DNA from 3 places in the Paenibacillus sp. J31R30 genome. Region 1 is predicted to be linked to each of the others. Evidence: riboswitches for the same ligand, from Rfam matches in the RefSeq annotation. Region 1 holds a riboswitch; each other region holds the start of a gene.

What was found. Region 1 has a riboswitch for cyclic di-AMP ahead of safA (SafA/ExsA family spore coat assembly protein). Riboswitches for the same ligand answer to the same signal wherever they lie in the genome.
Region 2: another riboswitch for cyclic di-AMP. It lies ahead of AC58QO_RS32040 (resuscitation-promoting factor); the one in region 1 lies ahead of safA (SafA/ExsA family spore coat assembly protein).
Region 3: another riboswitch for cyclic di-AMP. It lies ahead of AC58QO_RS23180 (stalk domain-containing protein); the one in region 1 lies ahead of safA (SafA/ExsA family spore coat assembly protein).

What each region holds. Positions count from the first base shown of each region.
Region 1 is NZ_JCAUAV010000003.1:578,477-585,804, forward strand. It holds gene AC58QO_RS14405 (glycerophosphodiester phosphodiesterase family protein) at 1-914, shown strand, start outside; gene AC58QO_RS14410 (DUF84 family protein) at 1,035-1,565, opposite strand; gene AC58QO_RS14415 (hypothetical protein) at 1,665-2,234, shown strand; gene AC58QO_RS14420 (hypothetical protein) at 2,221-2,745, shown strand; gene AC58QO_RS14425 (hypothetical protein) at 2,742-3,539, shown strand; gene AC58QO_RS14430 (hypothetical protein) at 3,526-3,987, shown strand; gene AC58QO_RS14435 (DUF4362 domain-containing protein) at 4,090-4,527, shown strand; gene AC58QO_RS14440 (stalk domain-containing protein) at 4,551-5,177, shown strand; cyclic di-AMP (ydaO/yuaA leader) riboswitch at 5,278-5,412, shown strand; gene safA (SafA/ExsA family spore coat assembly protein) at 5,418-6,068, shown strand; gene AC58QO_RS14450 (DUF2569 family protein) at 6,424-6,849, shown strand; gene AC58QO_RS14455 (SRPBCC family protein) at 6,890-7,328, shown strand, end outside.
Region 2 is NZ_JCAUAV010000021.1:11,432-18,759, reverse strand. It holds partial or broken gene AC58QO_RS32065 (small, acid-soluble spore protein, alpha/beta type) at 1-167, opposite strand, end outside; gene veg (biofilm formation stimulator Veg) at 352-627, opposite strand; gene yabG (sporulation peptidase YabG) at 1,046-1,930, opposite strand; gene rsmA (16S rRNA (adenine(1518)-N(6)/adenine(1519)-N(6))-dimethyltransferase RsmA) at 1,986-2,894, opposite strand; gene rnmV (ribonuclease M5) at 2,944-3,477, opposite strand; gene AC58QO_RS32040 (resuscitation-promoting factor) at 3,595-4,734, opposite strand; cyclic di-AMP (ydaO/yuaA leader) riboswitch at 5,019-5,212, opposite strand; gene AC58QO_RS32035 (ABC transporter ATP-binding protein) at 5,496-6,239, shown strand; gene AC58QO_RS32030 (ABC transporter permease) at 6,236-7,328, shown strand, end outside.
Region 3 is NZ_JCAUAV010000008.1:17,536-24,863, forward strand. It holds gene AC58QO_RS23160 (ethanolamine ammonia-lyase reactivating factor EutA) at 687-2,153, shown strand; gene AC58QO_RS23165 (ethanolamine ammonia-lyase subunit EutB) at 2,150-3,523, shown strand; gene eutC (ethanolamine ammonia-lyase subunit EutC) at 3,528-4,220, shown strand; gene AC58QO_RS23175 (YjcZ family sporulation protein) at 4,301-4,405, opposite strand; gene AC58QO_RS23180 (stalk domain-containing protein) at 4,563-5,354, opposite strand; cyclic di-AMP (ydaO/yuaA leader) riboswitch at 5,359-5,510, opposite strand; gene AC58QO_RS23185 (PspA/IM30 family protein) at 5,664-6,329, shown strand; gene liaF (cell wall-active antibiotics response protein LiaF) at 6,464-7,126, shown strand; gene AC58QO_RS23195 (sensor histidine kinase) at 7,151-7,328, shown strand, end outside.

The DNA of each region.
Region 1 (7,328 bases):
ACATCAATAACACGTCGTTACTTACGAAAGAGCGAAGTGGTGACCCTTTTCTGATGGCGCATCGCGGGATGGCACAAGCGTTCCATACGGAGGATCTGAAAAACGATACCTGCACAGCCGAACGGATCTTTGAGCCAGAGCATCCATATCTGGAGAATACGATTCCTTCTATGCAAGCTGCATTTGACGCTGGGGCAGATGAGGTCGAATTTGACATTCATGTGACCAAGGATGATCAATTCGCGGTGTTCCATGATTGGACGCTCGATTGTCGGACGGATGTCAAAGGTCAGTCTAAAGACTACACGATAGCTGAGCTAAAAAAGGTGGATATTGGTTACGGCTACACGGCCGACAATGGGAAAACGTACCCTTTTCGAGGTAAAGGGGTGGGATTAATGCCCTCTTTAACGGAGGTACTCTCGCAGTTTCCAACCCAAATGCTCCTCATTCATATTAAAACCAATGATCCCCATGAGGGAGACTTACTCGTTGAAACATTGGCTAAGTTATCGCCAGAACGTCGAAGCCAATTGACGATCTATGGCGGGAACGTACCTGTTGCTATAGTGAAAGAGAAATTGCCTGACATGCGTGTAATTTCAGTAGATACAATGAAAAGCTGTCTACTCCCGTACCTTGCCTATGGCTGGACAGGGATTACACCTGCTGCATGCGAGCATATTCAGATTCATATACCTGAAAAGTTGGCGCCTTTGCTATGGGGATGGCCGAACAAGTTTCTAAACCGAATGGATAAAGTGGATACGAGAATTATTGTGGTTGGTGGAAATGGCACGGAATTTTCAACGGGGTTTGATACTGTGGCGGATTTGGAGCGTCTTCCGGCATCTTATTCAGGTGGGATTTGGACGAATCGGATTGATCGCATTGCGCCTTTGTATAAGGAGTAGCAGTGATAACCAGAAGGGGGGTACCTAAAGCCATAAAAATGGCGAGGGGCACCCTCTTTTAAATTTGTGATAACTCTAGCATCTTTGACCAATTCTCAAGCAAGCTATCTTCGCATAACCCTACTTATAGAATGACGACCGAAATGGTGTCAATGCCGCAATAACCGCATCTCGAAAAACATCACTCCGCGTAACTCGCCCATCGCTAAATAAGCCATATGCGCCCTCTTTATGATTGCTCCCGACGGTGCTGCTCATTTCATCAATAATATGACGCAGCTCGATGCCGCCCTGCTTCAGTCTCTCGCCAATGTCATTGGGTATGGGAAAATAAAGCCCTTTGCCGACGAAAAGCCGCTTCCCGTCCCATGCTGCACAAACGGAGAAGAGATACCATTGTTTCGTATGGACCTCATCATAGGTTAGTCCACCTTCAAGACCAAGCCCAATATCTGCATTAGGCTCAGCGATTAGCACCTGTTTCGCCCGGTTGATGGCACCGAGGACGGTTTCGTCTTCCGTCAAAGGCTGATCGGACACACCGGAAGGGACGGAGTGACAGATCGGTTCAATACCAGAAGCCAAGACCACGGCAGCGCGTTTCGCTTGATTGTGCGTACCTAGCGCAATGCTTATTTCTTTTTTCAACATAGGAAACCACTCCTTGTAAACGTACTGCGAAAGAATCTGACTAATTAGGACTAGTATATCATGTATTCATTTTAGGCATGAAGATGGGGTATTATGCTTTTGGGAATTGGTTTTAAATGTGACTTAAATTGGGTATATTTGTTAAAAACGACAGTTATTGAAGGGGACCCAGGTGCCGCATCAATGGGAGATATCGTATTAATTACATTTTACATACTAACGGTTATCACATTCTTCGTAACGAAGAAACGCTTGCATTTGTTTGAAATCATTTTCGGCTGGTTACTCGTGGTGTTTCTGCATGATTTCTACTTTATGATCTTTACAATAAATGTTCCGTATATTATTCCTTCACTTCGATTATCGGATGTATTCCTGCGTATTGGGTACCAACAGATTATTTTGCCGATCATTGTGCTATGGGCGATGGAGCAGTGGGTAGCGAAACGTGGATTAATTTATAAGTTAGTGTCAGTAATCTTTTTCTCCGTTGTGCTCATGTTGTTGAAGATTTACTTACATCAGTTGGGAATTGTTCAATATTCAGCAAAGTGGAAAATGGAGTGGTCCTATTTGGAAAGCTTGTTGTTGCTTATATTGACTGTTCTTTTACTGGTTATTTATCGTGGTATCATGCGGAAAGACGGCATATCTTATGAGTCACCTTGATGTCTTATTTCAAAGAAATACGATGTTTACGATGATTTGTCTCGTTCTGAGCTATGGTCTCATGTGGCTATTGCCAAGAACGATGCCAAGATCGGTTAGTCTCATTATGATGCTCTTCAGCTTGGATGCAGCCAAAGGGTTAGACACTAGCATTGGGGTAAAACCGTTCGATTTCTATAACACGAATATCTATCCGTATTTTGATTTCGCCGACCTGTTAACATGGTACCTATATCCGGTATCTGGTTACTTATTTGCCTATTACTACAACAGGTTCCGTATCAGAGGCATCATGATTCCGATTTATATTCTGCTTTGTTCATTCATCGGAATGGCGTTTGAGGCAGTAAATGTTTATTTTGACGTCTTCCAGTATCGACAATGGAAATTAAGCTACTCCTTCTGTATATACCTTGTCGTGCAGACACTGTTTGTTCTTTTATTTACAAGACTGAAAAAGCATTGGATAGAACAAAAAAGTCATTCGATAAGGAGAATGAATCGAAGTTGAGCTCGCACCACGTACAGTCGCCACGCAGACAGCAAGCCTTATTAAGTTCGGACGGTTTAAGCAGCCTGCGTTGGCAGGATCCCAAGATCATTGCCTGGTGGTCTGCCTCTTTTCCAGGATTCGGTCATTTCTTGCTTCATCAGTTTATACGTGGATTTCTACTGTCAGCTTGGGAAGTTGCCATCAATACGCTTGCCCGTATTAATGAAGCCATTTACTATTCGTTCAGTGGTCAATTCGAGTTGGCGGCTCAAGTCATCGAACCTAGATGGGCATTTGCTTATGCGATGGTTTATTTATTTGCAATATGGGATAGTTATATTAAGGCTGTTGATGCGAATAAGCAGTATCATCTAGCGAGGCTGGAAGGAGCAAGAATTACTTCCAATTTGATGAAGCCATGGACTATTACGAGTATTTGTTTCAAAAGACCTGGCGCAGCTCTGTTTAGTTCATTTATTTTTCCTGGGCTTGGACAGCTTTACAATAACCGTTTAGCGCTGGGCTTCTATGGCGTCTTCTGGTGGTTTATTTATATGACAATGTCACGATCACATGAAGCTATGCTTTATTTGATATTAGGTAAGGTGTCCCGATCAACAGCCCTTTTAGACCCACATTGGCTCCTATTTATGCCTTCGGTCATCTGTGGCGCCATGTATGATGCCTATATGACTGCTCATGATCATAATCGACTTTTCCGAATCGAGCAGAAGCAATTTCTGACAGAGACGTATCCTCAATTCCCATTACCCCTGTTTGAAAAGGAGAATGACCCACATGTTGATTATTAGTACATTTGAGCATTCTATCGAGGTGGAGGAAGCACTGGCTGTTCTGGAGAAGATGGGGCTATCGCGACAAGCGATCATGACCGTGATGATGGACAACTATAAGGAGATCTCGGATCATAATTATAATTCCAATCCGAATAAAAAAATGCTGGCTTTCGAGGTTGGGATGGCAACGTCCACTGGTTTTACAGTATTTGGAATCAGTTTTGGCTTCATCCTTTATTGGGGCCCTATTATTTGGGGACTTATCTCCGCTGTTAGCGGATTTATTGTAGGTTATAGTAGTACGCGCGTGATACAAGTGAAGGTCCTTAAACAGGTTATTCGAAAAAAGGAAAGATTACCCGAGTTAGCTGTTATTATTCAATGCCATGAGGGACGATTTCAAGAGGTACAGGATGTGCTTTGGGGGTATCGAGCTTTATCGGTAGGCAAAATTCATAGCTGAATGATGACAAGCTTGAGATTTCAAGCTTATTTTTTTTGTTTCAAAACATTTCCAGCTGCGCTTGCGTCAAACAAGTAGATGGAACGGTTAGGGGGAACTGAGATGAAAATAAACGGTCTAATGTTGATTGTATTGTGTTGTTTTTTGCTTAGTTCATGCTCGGATTCAAAGTACGATATAGACAAAGGTACCGCCAAAGGCGATGTCATTAATATCCATGGCAGAATCATTAATCTGGATCGATTCAATCAATTCTTGAGCAACGTGGAGGGGCACATTGAGAGTCAGATTCGGATCATGCAAATGACGATTGAAGGGGATCCGATTTATTATGATTTTGCTTATGAAAAAGATAAGATCTCTTATACCTATGATAATTCAGCGGATAAACATGGCAGTAAACAACGGCTGAAAACGACATGTACACGTATCATTTCTGAGAAAGTAGAACGAGGTGTTTCGTATAAGCTGGATGGTTGTAAGGATGCTGCGATTGGGGAGACTTTTAGCTTTGTGGTAGCGGGTAGTGGAGGATCGTGAAATTAAATACGAGGAGAGAGACAATGAAAAAGTTTTTGCTTGGCATGACCTGTGGAATTGCTTTAACTGCAACTACAACTGCGTTTGCTTCGGAGACTATCCGAGCGTATTTATTTCCTACTACTTTTGAAATCAACGGTCAAACCAAGGAATTACCTTCTGAATATAAAGTGTTGAATGTGGAAGGGCATGCATACGTACCTATTCGTTTTATCGGTGAGGGGTTAGGCTTAGGCATTTCTTATAATTCTCGTGATCAAGTTATTTCATTGATGAATGAACCTGCAAGTTTTGCAGATGAAACAGCTAAAAGGGTATGGCAGGTCCAATATCGATTGACAGTTGGAAATGAGCAAAAATACGTAAGAGAACTTCTTGGTAATCCTGCGGTAGAACGAACAAATGATGATAAGCAGCAAGCTGTCTGGCGTTATGATATGTTACCTTCTGCAGACTATCAATATTTAGGACTTAATATCGATCTTAAAGGGATTGAGCAAGGCAAATTAGGTGGACAGATAATCTTAACATGGTCAGTTGATGGGAAAGTTGAGAAAGTTGAACTGTGGTATTCCCAAGGGAAAGATAGACAGATTTATACATATTATATGTATCCAGACGGTTCAACAGCTGGGGCTACATACGAGTAGATCATGGTGAATTGGAGTTTATGGGATTTAAATGGAAAATTTTGAGTCATGTATTCATTGATTTCGCATGATACAATCTTAAGGATCCATTTTGGATCAAAAACTTAGAAGGCCGAAGCTTTTTTTGAAGCACGGGGGACCCAATCTTTGGGGTGAAGCCGCAATCTTGCGGCCGGGTGATTACTCTTTGATCCGAATCCGACAGCTAACCTCGCAGGCCGCAAAAAGGAGATGTTTATTTTGAAACGTTACAAAAAGCTTGTCGTCACTGGTGCACTGGGTTTAAGCGTACTAATTGGAGCGAATGCGGCATTGGCTGCAACGGGAACTCATACGGTTGCGGGTAATGATACCATGTGGAAAATTTCCCAAAAGTATGGCGTCAGCCTAACTTCGCTGATTAAAGCGAATCCTCAAGTTTCTAATCCCAACGTGATTTGGTCGGGGATGAAGCTTAATATTCCGGGAAGCACAAACACAACGGCACCTGTCAAACCATCGGTTACACCTGCGCCAACGCAAACAACATTTGCTAATCAAGTGGTAACCCTTGTTAACCAGGAGCGTTCTAAGGCTGGACTGAAGCCTTTGGCCAGTAATAGCGCATTAACGGCGATGGCTCTGGATAAAGCGAAAGATATGTACAATAACGGGTATTTCGATCACACATCTCCAACCTATGGTTCTCCTTTTGATATGATGCGCTCCTACGGCATTAGCTATTCCTATGCGGGTGAAAACATCGCTAAGGGTCAACAAACGCCTCAAGCCGTCATGACAGCATGGATGAACAGCGCAGGTCATCGTCAAAATATTCTAAGCCCTAACTTCACGCAAATAGGTGTTGCTTATTATAATGGTGAGTGGGTTCAGGAGTTTATCAGTAATTAATGAGTAAAATTATTATAATAAGTCGCGGCAGCCTCCCTTATGGAGGTTGCCTTTTTTATTTCATCTGAAAGGAGTTAAGTTGTACATGTCGAATTGGGAATCAACTAGAGAATTGGAGTTTTGCTAATAATTTCACTAATAGCGGAAGTGAGAACTGAAACGACCAAGATGATGTCATGCAAGATCGTTTTGAACCAGGGCAGGCGAGATATCATGTTTACCAGCTATACGATTACCAAACTGACAAATCTTATTACGTAGGAAGTACATTAAACATAGCTATGAGAACAAAATATTTTGAGTCAAATCCATTAAGAAAATAGTAAAAAAATATAAAGATCATGGAGCTGGCTGGATGACTAATTTAGAAAACTACCCAAAACCAATCGGTGGATGGTTACTGATTTATTTTATAACACTTATTATCACTGCGGCGTTATACGGGATGGGAACGATCAATGAAATTAGCCAATTTATTAGAGTTATCACGGAAGGTACTCTGATCCAAATAGTCATTTATTTAGGAACAATTATTAAATTACTCGCTTCTGGTCTGATTTTATTCCTGTTCGTGACTAAACAGCATTTCACCCCTAAGATTATTATAAGCTTTGAACTATTTTGTATTTTCATAAGAATGTTTACTCTCGGTGACGTGATTTTTCGTTATCATGAAATACCAAATTCATATTTTGTATCCATGTTTATTGGATTAATTAGTGTGGTTTGGATTTTGTATTTTCTGAGATCTAAGAGAGTTAAGGAAACTTTTGTGAAGTAAGAATTTTTGCTGAGAATGAAAGAAACTAGAGGTGCATCCAGTGATTAAGGTTTACACAGAAATTGAAATTGAAGCCGCGATTGATATTTGTTTTGACATGGCGAGCAATATTGATATACATACGCAGACGGTCTGGCCGCACACCAAGGAACGAGCGATTGCCGGAACAACTTCAGGCATGATAAGTGGAGGGGAAACAGTCACATTTGAGGCGCGGCACTTCTTCATTCGGCAAAAACACACTTCACTCATTTCAAATTACGTTCGACCGTATCGCTTTGTTGATGAAATGCTGCAGGGTACTTTCAAAAGTATGAGACATGAACATGAATTTATTGATTTAGGTAATAATCGAACCTTAATGAAGGATACATTATGTTTCGAAGCGCCAATGGGATGGCTCGGATGGGTAGTTGAGAGAGTTGTCTTAAAGAAATATATGATGAGATTTTTGACATATCGGAATGAACAGTTAAAGA
Region 2 (7,328 bases), on a different contig from region 1:
TTCGCCAGATGCTCCTCGGCAATTTGAATCGCCCGCTTTACCATATTCCCCGCATCCTTCGTGCGAATGCCTGACCAACCTTCACGCTGCACGACATCGTAGAAACCAAGATCTTTGGCCAATTCGTATTTAAAGCTTTCGGACATCACACTTCTTCTTCGACTCATACCGAATCCCCCTTATCATTTTCGCAAAATGAACTCTGCAACCATCATAAGCAGTGATTGATGACGATTTCGATTAGTATGTCCTAACAATGTAAGTCCATTCACCATAGCTTTATAATCAGACACATAAGTACAAAGCAAAAACAGACCACGAGGGTCTGTTCAATATCGAAACGCTATTAAGCTAATGCTGTATGTAAGTGATGCGAACCTGACCATCATCGTTACATACCGTAACTTCGACGGACTCGGTGAGGATATCGGCGTAGCTGTATGACACTCGTTTGAAGGCGTGAGATTCTTGATCTAATTTCACAATAAACACAGAAGGGTAGGTTTCTTCTAAAACACCAGAACGCTCGACAGTCTTACGACGGCCACCATTCGCTCTCAACATGATCTTCTGCCCAACGTGGGGCTCCAAACTGCGTTTGATTTCCAATAGCGCATTTTTTGCCATTGTCAACTACCACCTCTTTCCTTGTCAATTATAACCCATCCAACCATTCATGTCAAATGAGGTCAAATATTATATCAGCACCCTAATCCCGTTGTCAACGGCATTTTTGTTCAATTTCTGATTTCTCCTCCCTTCAGGTTGTCACCAATGTTCGCAAATTATTCACACTTTTCCAGATAAGGAGAAACTTCTTCGTCAGACTCCACGAATGCGCGTATTCTTCTAGAAGGATCCGAAGCAAACATATCTAAATATCGTTGTCTGCGCGCAAAAAAAAGAACACCCCCTCAGCCACCCTCCTCCCTGGAGTTGATGACAAGCAAGTGTTTCTTTCATCCGGTTAATTTCCATAAGCGTCCATCTACACAACATCGCTGATGGACACGTTTCGCCCCTCACCCTGGAACGCCTAGAACAGCTATACAGACTCCTCCGAGTGCTGAATACCAGGAACCCCCATCCGATAGCTGCCACGCGTCTCCACCCCGCCTAGACCTTCTAAGCCTGTTACCGTTAAGTCCATGATGTCCAACATCGAGATTGTCTCTCTTGTCGGGGTATAGGACAGCTTAGCCGCGATACACAGAGGATCTAAGGCGTGAATGAGAATACGAGCGGGTGAACTCGCAAAATTAGCCCCAGCCCGTAACAACGCTTCAAAATGGGACTGACAAGCACCTGCCACAATAATTAAAGCATCCCGATTCCTCTCATATTGTCTGGCCACTCGAACGGCATTTACAAAGTTCTGCGAATTCTTATAGCTCGACAGGTTGCTTGGGCTGACGCTTTGCCGATTTTTCAAAATCCCATCATGACCTGTGATGACGACAATGTCCGGTTTATATTGAGGAAGCAAGCGTTGCAGCGCTTCTGCCATTTGCACCTCAGGAATGAAAAAACCTTCTGCCGGCACACGCAATTCACCGTAGAGCTGCATACTTTTGCGCAGATAGCTTGGATCGCCATCCAGATGAAGCACCCTTCCCGGCACCTCAAAATAGCTATTATTATTGGTTTGAGGCTTTTGTTTGTGGTTAATGGCTTGCTGATTCTTCTCCTGCAGCTGCACTTGAGACACCGCTAGCCGACGCAGCGACTCACGAAACTCAGGCGAACTCGATCGTGGGTGATCCACGGTCTCCTCCTTAAGATTCGTTTTCGTCAGATCTGAGAGCGGCGCATCTGCTAGCAGTCGAAAATCAACACCTCGCAGAGTGGCCTTGAGATGCTCAATTCGTTCAATTTTAAACACGACGTCACCGCCGTAGGAAATACGGGTTACATAATCTCCTTGCCTCATCGCACAAATCCCCTCCTAGGGGTATCCTATGGCGAGACTAGGCATTTGGTGCGGGTTATTTGCAGCCGTGCGCGCGAAGAGCTGTCGACAAGCGTGCGAACTCTTCCATGCTAAGCGTTTCACCGCGGCGCGAAGGCTCGATTTGTATGCTGTGGAGCAAAGCTTCCAGCTCGGGTTTGTTCTCTTTGCTAAAGAACCTCGCCGCGAGGTTATTATAGAGGGTCTTGCGACGCTGAACGAAGGACGCTTGGACGACAGCGAAGAAGAAGTCAACGTCCGCCACTTCGACTGGCGGCGTTTGACGTACACGCAGCCGAATAACGGCGGAATCGACGTTCGGCTGTGGCACGAAGACGGTGCGAGGTACGATCGTGACGAGCTCCGGCTCGCAGTAGAACTGCACGGCGATGCTAAGGCTGCCGTAATCTTTGGTGCCCGGCTTGGCCGCCATGCGGTCGGCCACCTCTTTTTGGATCATCACGACGATATTCTCCAAGGGAAGCTTCTCTTCGAGAAGCTTCATGATGATCGGCGTCGTGATGTAGTATGGCAAGTTGGCGACGACACTGACGCCATCCACGCCTTCGAAATGCTGCTGGAACAACTCCTGCAGGTTGGTCTTCAAGATATCCCCATGAACGACAGTGGCATGGGGGTAAGGCGCCAGCGTCTCGTCCAGAATGGGCAGCAGACGCTGATCGATCTCGACGGCCAGCACGCGGCCAGCGAGCTTGGCCAGCTGCTGTGTGAGCGCGCCGATGCCGGGGCCGATCTCGAGCGCAGCCTTCGTAGGCCCGAGCTCAGCGGCCATGACGATCTTGCTCAATATATTTTGATCAATCAAGAAGTTCTGGCCTAAGCTTTTCTTCAACACAAGACCATTCTTCTTAATAATTTGCTTCGTTTTACTCGGTGTAGCTACATCTTCTGCGGTTACAATCACTTCTTGCTCGGATATCGTCATGGGATATACCTCGTTATCTATAGGTTCTCGTTCTCGTGATTCCATCAATTCAATTCAAATGCTCAAGCGCCGCCTCGAATTCCTCTCGCGAAATCTGAAACATCGCACAGCGCTTATAAAATTGCTTGCCATTGCAATAACCAATGCCTAGCGCGTTGCCTACGGCCAAACGGCGAGCCGCCGCATCTGGATGCACGATGAGGCCGGCAGCGATCAAATCCTCCATCGTCAGCTGCGAGACCGCCGCATTGTACTCTGTCCGCAGGCTCTGAAGCGCCTGGCGGATCGTCTCCGGCGTCGCGTTCTCGACGCCAATATCACCCTTATACGCAGCTTGTTCCTGCGTAATGAAGGCATGCTTACAGCCAGGTACCTTGGCTGCCACGATTTTGCGAATCCGCTCACCAGCGTGATCCGGATCCGTGAATATAATGACACCTCTGCGCTGCTGAGCCAGCGCTATTCGCTTGAGCACGGCTTGTCCGATGGCGGAGCCGCCTGTTTCAATCGTATCCGCCTCCACAGCGCGCCTGATGGCAGCCGTGTCGTCCTTACCTTCCACAACGATCATTTCTTTTATCATCACCGTTTTCCTTCCCCAGTACGCAGAAAAAGAAGAGGGGTCTCCTCTTCTTTCGCGCAGGCATATGCCAAGCTACGTGTATAGCCTAGTGTTCCCGGCCTAATTAACGTTTACACGTTAGTTTTGGGACGGTTTTGTGGGGCCTACCACATACACCGTGTACCCTTGTTTCGTTCCGAATTTATTCGCATAACCGTGATCTTCATAGTACACATCGATCATTTGACCTTTCACGCCGCTGCCAATATCCTCAGCACGACGGAAGCCAATTCCTTCAATGTATACCCACCAACCCAGTGGAATCACCTTCGGGTCAACGGCAATCGTACGTCCTTCAGTTACGGTAGTTCCCGTGTAGGTTTTACCATAACCAGAGGAGCCCTCGGCTTTGCCTGTCGACGCAGCACCCGCTGAGTAGGCTGTAAGTTTTACGTTCTTGAGAATTTGTTTGTAGCCAAAGGTCACACCATTCTTGGATACCTCATCCACACTCGGCGAAGAGGCGGAGAGTACGACCACAGGATTTTTGGTGCCTACGGATACTACTTTCTTAACGCTTTCTGTTTGTACTTCTTCACCCACAACTGCTTCCGCGACTAAAACTCCGTCCTCGAAAGTCTTTTCTTTCTTTTTCACCAGAACGCCTTCTTTACCTTCTTGGACGACTTGCTCTTTCCCTTTAAGTAAAGATGCGTCATTCTTTTTCTCTGTCTCGAATGCGATCGGTTCAGAGACTTCCTCCGTCTCTTTTTTCACACGGACGATCTTGACTTCATCGCCTGTGCTAAGAGCGGCTGTCGGTTCGGGAGAAATACGATCGTTCTCCCCAAGTGCAATATTTAAACGTTGCAATGCACTTTCTACCGTTCTTGCAGTTGTGTAAACAGTGGTGGTCTTTCCATCAGCAGTCAATTGAATTGGTGAGGCATGCTCGATGACAATTTTGTCTCCACCCTTGAGCTTGGTCGTGAGTGCAGCTGAAATTTCATCATGTTCACCAATCGTTATGGCTTGTTCATCCAGTAGGCGTTGCAGGACCCATTGCTTCGTGTGCACAACAGTTTCTTGTCCATTCACAACCACGGATACGCTCTTGGTAGCCGTTCCGTACAACAACACCAAAAACATGAAAGTCATTGCGATTGAGATTATAGCTAGGCTTAAAATCAAACGCAAGTTTTCATGCTTCCATCGCAATGCGAAGGACATGCTGGATGATCGTTTTACATGGGTCTCGCTAATTGAGATACTGCCCACTTCTCCGGTCCTCCTTCAAAGCCTCGCCGCCAGGTTACAGCATGATTAAATTTGACGCGACTAAGGTTTTTAGTTTAACTTAACATGCTCGCCATCATCAGCCTGCTTACCCTGCTGAATCTGGTCGTCCCCCCCTTTTACCTATTCATCATCCTATGAATTCCGGGTTATTTTATGTCTTCCGATCTGTGTAAAACCCTTTATGAGGACAAAAAGCCAGCAAGAAGAGGACTCTTCTCGCTGGCTTAGTTTGCATAGTGAAATACAAATAGCACGCACGACAATCGTTACCTCTCTTACGCTTACGAGGTTAGCTGACGGATTCGGACGTGAGAGTCGCCCTACGTAGACGCAAACTGCTTGTTTGACGTCTATGATTCACCCCTATTACTCTCTGCTTACTTAACCGCATTGGAATGCTTATTAAGCTTGCAGTGGTTCCCCCGTTCCCACATTTGGAACTCAGCGAATGGAAAATTGGCAAATTGGATATTAAGTTATTATGAAAAGTATATTACGCTGTTAATCTCAACCTGTAAAGGGATTAACACCCGTTAAAAAGGGCTAAATCGATTAAATTTCGATTATTTTTCATATATAACCCACTTATATCTACATGTGTCTAACTTTAACGTACGTATACTCGATTTTTTAATGTTTAATGACCAAAACTAGGCTAAAAATGCAAATTTGTTTATAATGATTCTGGAAGTATTTGATCAGTAAATACCAATAATTTGCTATTTAGGGAGGCAATTGAGATGGTTCCCATCTTACAGGTAAACGCTTTATTCGGTGGATATTTACCCAACAAGCCCGTCCTCCACAACCTCACTTTTTCGATCCGCCAAGGTGAAATGATGGGGTTAATCGGACTCAATGGGGCAGGTAAAAGTACGACCATCAAAAATATTCTCGGGCTGCTACAACCGCAAAAAGGGACCATTCGTATCAACGGTCTTACCTTAGCCGAAAATCCAATACCATACCGAGCGACATATGCCTACGTACCCGAAAGTCCGGAGTTATACGAAGAGCTAACAATTCGCGAACACCTTGAGCTAACGGCCATGGCCTACGGCATTTCCAAGGAGGATTACGAAACACGATCCCAGTCTCTTTTAGAGCAGTTTCAAATGAAGGACAAGCTGAACAGCTTCGCCAGTCATTTATCCAAAGGGATGAAACAAAAGGTCATGATTATGAATGCGTTCCTGATCGAGCCTTCCCTGTATATTATCGATGAGCCGTTTCTTGGACTCGACCCTTTGGCAATTCGTTCCTTGCTCGAATTAATGGTTAAAATGAAGCAAAAAGGCGCATCATTCCTCATTTCCTCACACATTTTGTCTACAATTGAAAAATATTGCGATTCCTATGTCGTTCTCCACAAAGGCCATATGGTTGCGCAGGGAGATTTAGTCGAATTACGCGCGCAAACAGAGCTGCCTCAAGCGTCATTAGACGACATCTTCTACAAGCTTGTTCAAGGAGTCATAGCATGAGTCAGTCAAAAAATACTACACCTGCATTTAACACACATGCATTATGGAAGCAGCGTTTCCAACATTATATGAAGGAATCCATGGGGTATTGGCAGTATGCCGCACGAAGTAACTTTATCGGCTTTTTGTTGTTTCTTGTCATCGTTTCTTCCTATTATTATGCAAAAACATTACAGCGCCTTCCGACAGATTACCCGTACCTATGGATCGTGCTGCTCGTGCTCGTTCCACTCGTCACTTCAAGTCCTATTCGAACACTGACCCGCAGTGCCGATCGGATGTTTCTATTGCGGATAGAGCATGAAATGGGAGTCTATTTTCGAAGCAGCTTCCTGTATAGCTTTTCACTTCAGGGTACGTGGTTGTTTCTCGCTTGGGTCACACTACGACCGCTTTATAACCACTGTTTAGGTCCCGATTCGCAGCCTTTTCTGCTCATGCTGGCTCTATTACTTCTATTAAAAGTAGCTAACCTATTAGCCAGTTGGCAGGAAGGAAGATTCGCCGCTGATCGAACAAGATTCGTGTCTGTCAGTTTTCGCTGGGCGGCATCCATTGCACTCATCACGATCCAATTTCACTACAGCAGCTTATGGGCCAGCCTAGCAGCGATTCTACTTGTATTCATGTGGCTGCTTGCATTCCGTTCCACAGCTAAATATGTGATCGGATGGGACTACCTGATTGCCAAAGAGAAACAACAGCAAGCTAGACTCTACGCCTTCTTTAATTGGTTCGTAGATGTACCTCAGTTACCAACGCGAATAGCCCGCCGAGGTTGGATCAGCGGACTTACCCGACTGATTCCCTTTCGACAGGATTCGGCGTTTCTCTACTTATATATGAAGACATTACTGCGCACTGAATTGTTCGCCATTGTTCTTCGACTGACTGTGATTGGTGTATTAGCCATAGCCGTTTCAGATTCCACGACGGCAAGAAGCGTCATTCTCTTCATCGCCCTTGTCATTTCACTGGTTCAGCTTACTTCACTGGAGCGTGCGCATCGCTATACGTTCTGGCTCGATATGTATCCATTGGAGTCTCAAGCTAAAGCAGGCTCCCTAGCCTATATTATCTGGTTAACCC
Region 3 (7,328 bases), on a different contig from region 1:
ATACTTTTATAAAAAGATTAGATCATATTCTATATGAATCAACGTTTGGCGCTAACAAGTAACCGTCTATCAGGAGGGTCGGCTGTAGCGTCTTTTTTTGTAGGGAGCCGAGGTCGAGCAGAGGGAAAGGTTTCGTCCTGAGTGGGAGGAGTTGAGTAATATCAATCGCGCAGGAACCTGCTATCAACACTATCCCCACAGCTCAGAACCTGAACTCGTTGTCGTCCTGAGTGGAAGGGATACTCTGTAGAGGAGGAGTTGAGTAATATCAATCGCGCAGGAACCTGCTATCAACACTATCCCCACAGCTCAGAACTTGAACTCGTTGTCGTCCTGAGTGGAAGGGATACTCTGTAGTGGGAGGAGTTGAGTAATATCAATCGCGCAGGGACCTGCTATCAACACTATCCCCACAGCTCAGAACTTGAACTCGTTGTCGTCCTGAGTGGAAGGGATACTCTGTAGAGGGAGGAGTTGAGTAATATTAATCGCGCAGGAACCTGCTATCAACACTATCCCCACAGCTCAGAACCTGAACTCCTTGTCGTCCTGAGTGGAAGGGATAGTACCTGTAGAGGAGATAGAGGAGGAAAAAGTGGTTAAGAGAGGGCCGAGTGAGATATAAGCCGAAAAGGGTTTAAAAGTTGGTGTCCGAGTGAGATAGAGTCCGGGAGGAGCGAATGCGCATGAAGGAAACTCATCTTATTAGTGTAGGACTCGACATCGGGACCTGTACAACGAAGTTCGTTGTAAGTCGGCTTACCATGACGCAACGTGGAGCGTCCTTCACGATGTCTCACGATGAAATCACGGAAAGGAAGCTCTTGTATGCGAGTCCAATTGTTCGCACACCCTTGCTCGATCCTGTAACCATTGATGCTGCAAAGCTAACAGAGCTTCTAGAAGCCGAGCTCCAATGCGCAGGTGTATCGCTTGCCGATATTGGCAGCGGGGCGGTCATCATGACGGGAGAAACTGCAACGAAAACGAATGCAGAAGATTTGCTGCATAGGCTTGCGGAGCAGGCAGGCGCCTTCGTTGTGGCAACGGCGGGGAGCGATTTGGAAGCCATCATGGCGGGCAAAGGATCAGGCGCAGCGCAACGTTCAGCAAATCTTCAAAACACCATAGCCAACATGGATGTTGGGGGAGGTACAGCGAATGTGGCATGGTTTCGGAATGGTATGCCGATTGCGACGGCAACCTTTCATATGGGCGGAAGCGTCATTCGGGTGCAAGCGGATGGGATGGTGACATATGTATCTTCAGCTATTGATCGCTGGCTTGACGAACAGGGAATATGGTTGAAACCTGGACAAATTACCAGCATCCATGTACTTCAGGATCTGACTCGACGAATGGCACAAGGGATAGGGTTGTTTTTAGCTGGTAGTAAATCTGTTGCTGAGGCCGTGCTCCTCGCCCTTGGTCCACTCCCCTCACAACTCCCGCAAGCGGATGAATGGATGCTTTCTGGAGGTATCGCAGAACTGGATCTGTTACAATGCCCGTCTAACTTGGAAATGTCAGACATCACGATATACGATGATATCGGTCCCCTGCTTGCACAAGCCATCTATGAGACTTGGACGGAGCTTGGCTTTACGCTAGTGGAAGCCAAGCAAACGCAGCGTGCCACGGTCATTGGAGCGGGCTTGCAGAGCGTGGAGCTCAGTGGTTCAACCATTCATGTGGATGCAGCTACGCTCCCCTTACGCAATGTGCCAATCGTGAAATGCCGGCTGCATCTTGATGCAGCAAAGCTAGCGGCCGATTTGGAGGAAGTATTCCAAAAAGCGATCCAGCTGTACGGTACATCGGATCAGGCACCATTTGGTATAGCGATGACAACGGAGCATCCGTACACCTATAAACAACTGCAGGAACTTGCGGGCCAGCTGATCCCGCTGTTGACCTCCCATTTTAGACATCATCAGATCGTAGTTATGCTATGTGATCAAGATATGGCCAAAGCACTGGGCCAGCTTCTTTCTCTTGGTTGTCAAGGGAATCCCCGCATCGTATGTGTCGATGGCATTTCTCTGAGCTTTGGTGATTACATCGATCTTGGCGAGCTGATTGGGAATCGTACGATTCCTGTAATTGTAAAAACGCTGCTATTTTCTCATGAGGTTACCGAGGTGAGCCAATGAAATTGAAAACGTCGATAAGAGGTCATGTCTATACGTTCGGAAGCTTGAAAGAAGTGTTCGGCAAGTCAAATGAAGCACGTTCCGGTGATGATTTGGCAGGTGTAGGAGCCTCCCATCTGAAGGAAAGAATCGCAGCTAAAACGGTACTTGCGGATCTTCTTCTCTGTGATATTCGAAATCATCCGCTACTGCCAGCAGAAGAAGATGAGGTATCGAGGGTCATCGAGGAGAATGTAGTTGAAACTGTATACGCTTCTATAAGCCAGTGGTCCGTGGCAGAGCTGCGTGAATATATGCTGCGGACGGAAACGACGGGGGATGAGCTGCTCCGTATATCGAAAGGGCTAACGAGCGAGATGATTGCAGCTGTCGCCAAAATCATGACGAATCTGGATCTCATTCAGGCGGCATCGCGTATTGAGGTGAAGACAACGAACAATACAGAGATCGGACATAAGGGGACACTCAACAGCCGAGCGCAGCCGAACCATCCTACCGATTCACTAGAAGGTATGAAAGCTTCGCTTTATGAGGCGCTGAGTTACGGCGTAGGGGATGCGGTTATCGGCATTAACCCGGTAACAGATCACCCGCAGACGACCAAAGCGTTGCTGGAAGCTGCGAAGGAAGTCATGGAGACTTGGCGCATCCCCACGCAGAACTGTGTCTTGGCCCACGTGACGACACAGATGGAGGCGATCAAGCAGGGGGCAAGGGCTGATCTTATTTTTCAGAGCTTGGCCGGCACGGAGAAAGGCAATCGCGCATTTGGCATTCACAAAGAGCTTCTGGATGAAGCGAATGCCTTGATCTACAGCGAGGGCAGTGCGACGGGGCCGAATCGGTGGTATTTTGAAACGGGGCAGGGCTCAGAGCTGTCTTCTGAAGCTCATCATGGCATTGACCAAGTGACGTTGGAAGCAAGATGCTACGGATTAGCGAGGATCTATAAGCCTTTTCTGGTTAACACGGTGGTTGGCTTCATCGGACCAGAGTATTTATATAACAGCAAACAAGTCATACGTGCAGGTTTAGAGGATCATTTTATGGGCAAAATGCATGGTCTCCCTATGGGCGTTGATGTATGCTACACCAATCATATGAATGCCGATCAAAATGATATGGATTCCCTATCCGTCATGCTGGCCAGCGCACATGTGAACTTCCTCATTGGTGTGCCCATGGCGGATGACTGCATGCTTAATTATCAATCGCTGGGCTATCATGATATTGCCACTTTACGAGAGCTTTTCGGGCGCACGCCATCACCTGCCTTTCGAGATTGGATGCAGGACATGGGCTTATGGTCCAACGGTACGCTTAGTTCATTAGCCGGTGATCCTAGGTTGTTTTGGCGAGGAGGTGCTTAGGAGGATGGATGAGATTACGGCAATGAAGGCACTGACGCCAGCACGGATTGGTGTCTCCCGATCAGGCACTCGGCCCTTAACGAGCGAGTTACTAACCTTTGGTTGGGATCATGCAAGCAGTGTAGATGCCGTGCAAAGTGAGGTGAGTCCTACTTTTCTTACAGAAATGGGATGGCTTATCACCGATTCCTGTGCGGATTCAAAGGATATATATTTAAAGCGTCCCCAGCTGGGCAGGGTGTTGAAGGACGAAAGCAAGCAGGAGATCATAGCGAGATGTCAGCATTCCCCGCAGGTGCAAATCGTAGTATCTGATGGATTAAGTGCAAATAGTGTAGAAGCAAACATGCGAGATCTGTATCCTGCGTTGCTGGATTCCTTACGATTGCGTGGTTTAACGGCGGGAACAACGATATATGTAAATCGAGGACGGGTAGGCTGTATGGATGCCATAGGTGATTTGCTGAAACCAGAATGTCTAGTGCTGCTTATCGGCGAAAGGCCAGGTCTTGTAACAGCGGAATCATTAAGCGCCTACATGTGTTACCAACCAAGAACAGGAAGAACGGATTCGGATCGAATGGTCATTTCGAACATCCATCGCGGCGGAACACCTCCCATGGAAGCGGGAGCTTATATTGGAGGTCATCTTGAGCAGATCCTGACACAACGAACAAGTGGTATCGATTTTAAATAAATGAAGCCCGCCTGCTGAAGCTCTAATTAGATGCTTCAACAGGCGGGCCTATTTGTATAAAGCTCATTGGGGTATAAGTCTTAGTAGAAAGTAGCAAGAATGATGACCAACAGTACATAAAGAACAAGAATTAAGCCTGCAGAACTTCCGTATCCTGGCGTGCCACAACTGCCTACAGCTGACATAGTATCCCCTCCGGTTATCAATGATATGGGTTAAACACTATATAGCATATGACCGGGGGATATCCGTTGATTGGACGAATGCCCGCTATCCGTAGGAACATTCACCCACGAAAAAAGCTGCGCTTGAGAGAATTCTCAAGGCAGCTTTCGTCTACTATTAATTGGGGATATGATACACTTTAATTTTCTGAATGCCGAAGCTTTTTAAGGATTTTCTCGAACCTGGAACAAAGATATCCATTCTCTTTCCTTTAATGGCGCCGCCGGTATCGGTGGCATACACGTACATACCGCCTTGAGGAAGCCCACTAAAAGAATAACCTTCAATATAAAGTTTCGTACCTAGTGGAATTACGGATGGATCAACAGCAACTGTGCCGATCGCAAGCGGGTTGCCCATGTAATCAAAGGCCCCGTATCCGCCATTTTCAGAAGGATCTGCTGAATAAGCTGTGGACTCGAAAATGTCATAGTCAGGTGCATGATGTCCGCCATCTTTGTTTAAAATGGCGATATTGCTGCTAGCATCCCACTGTACAGGGACCCCTGCAGCTGTGGAAAGAAATCGTAGCGGCACATAAACGCGCCCATTTTGAAACTGGGAAGCTCCATCTAAGACGACTGGTGCATCATCAATGCTGGCTTCTTTTTCCCCGGATACCAAGGTAATCGTATGTTTGTTGTTATTTAATGTTACCTTAATTTGATTTCCATCTTTTTGCCAGTTCACGGTATAACCAAGCTTCTCGGTTACGAACCGAAGTGGAACTTGGGTCGTGTGGTTGCCATCCAAAAATGGCTGTGCATCTGGGAAATGAATCAGGTCATCATTGACTTGCACTTTCACTTCCATTTCAGCTGCTTGAGCCGAAAATGGGGAAAGAAAGCCTCCTGCCAATACCGACAGTGTAACGGCAAGGCTAGTTAACCCTTTGGTAAACTTATTCAATTGGTAATCCTCCTTCATGAGCCTTCGAGGTTAGTTGACGGGTTCGGGAAGAAGGTTCTCCCTAGTCTGCTCCAAGCCGAAGCAAATATTCACCCCAAGTATTTCGTCCCCCGTACTAGTGCCTAATTTACGCACCAGACTCGGCTTCAAATATTTTATCATTGCAGACAGGCTCAAACAACGACCAAAATATGGTCGAGATCAAAATACTGGACTTAGGTCTAGGTTCAAAAACAGTCGATAGTCGGTTTTAGACTGCCAGAAATTGAGCTACGATAGGAGTATGATGAAGGATGAGGGGCGATTGACATGAACAATAAGAATCGGGAAATTGATCCTACTAATATATTTGATCGAATTGGCAAAATGGCAGAAACCGTCTGGCAGGAGACCATCGGGAAAACGAATCCAGGTGCCTTTGAGGACAGCACCATAATCAAGCTGGAGGAGCGCTATGACGAGGCGCTCCAGGCAACGATTGGGCTGCGCAGCCATATCGCGCGAGCGGAAGAGATGGCGAAGCTGCGCGGCGAGCAAGCCGAGCTGGCGATGCGCGCAGGCGAAGAGGATCTCGCGCGGCTCGCACTGCAAGAGAAGCTGCGCGAGGAAGCCGCTGGCGAGCACTATCGCGCGCAGTACGCGAGCAGCCAGGACTTGTGCCTGGCGCTCGCAGAGGAACTGCGCGAGCAGCGTGCCCGGCACGCAGCCGAGGCTGGGCAGCCGCGCAGCGGGCTGCACAGCAAAGAGGCTCGCGACACATGGCGCGAGCTGGAGGTCACCGGCCGCGAGCTCGGCCGGGAGGCGCTGCAGGGGCTCCGCGTGGCGGGCCGCCTGTCGAAGGAAACGCTGAAGGAAGCCGGAGGCAACCTTCAGCATGAGCTGCGCGCGCTGCGCAGCAAGCTGCAGCACGAGTGGCAGCAAGAGCAGCGCTCGCGAGATCAGCACAATCAGCACGACCCGCGCAGCAAAAAATAGCCATGATCGTGACCTCCATGAATTGCAAAGCCTTGTCCGATAAGGATTTGCATCTTGGAGGTCGTCCATTCTTATGGTATGCTAGGAATCGTATGAACGAAAGACATGGAGCAGCAGCCAGAGGAGGTGCATCGATGGGAGAAGAAACGAAAAATAACCGCAGCCGGAATACAGCGCTTGTGCTGATTGGAGCCGGTGTTTTTTTGCTTCTGGATCATACCGTAGGCTTTTTTCCCATTATGGCCATAATCCTTATATTGCTGGGCATTCATCGTGTTCGTTCACGCAAAGAACGCAAGGGTTATGTGCTGATGGGGATCGGTGCCGTCATTTTATTTGGTGATCATGTTACAATTGCCATTTCGGTTGTGTTGATTTCATTAGGTTTATTTTTCATTCGATCCAAGCAGGTTCATAAGGATGAGACATATACACAAAAGCAAAAGATTGTAGACAGCATACGCCTCGGCCGAGAGCCTTGGATTCTACGGAATACCTCGACATGGTACTTGGTGGGAGAAACGTACATTGATCTCTCGCTGGCGATTCTAGAACAAAAGGAAACAACAGTCATCCTACAGGGCGTTGTAGGAGATATTGATATAAAGATACCCGATGATATTGGCGTTTCCGTTACAGCTTCCGTGATGTTTGGTCAGCTTCATGTAGCCGAGCAACGTGAGGCAGGTGTGATGAATAAAGTGGTATGGCAATCAGAGAATTACCAACATTGCGACCATCGGGTGAAACTCGTGCTCTCTTTCATCGTAGGAGATATCAAGGTTAAAGTATTGTAACGGCTGGAGGGGGTACATCACCAAGTGGACGGCTACAAGAGACGTTTAACGAATATGATATGGCGCAGCATGGGGGAATCGATCCTCTTTAGCTTCGCTGTTTTCGGCGCTATGCTATATTTCTTGAATTCAAGACATTTGATCGAGCCCTTTGCCAGCTGGCAGCAGGGTGTCAAATTCTCGTTCATGGCTTTATCGATTC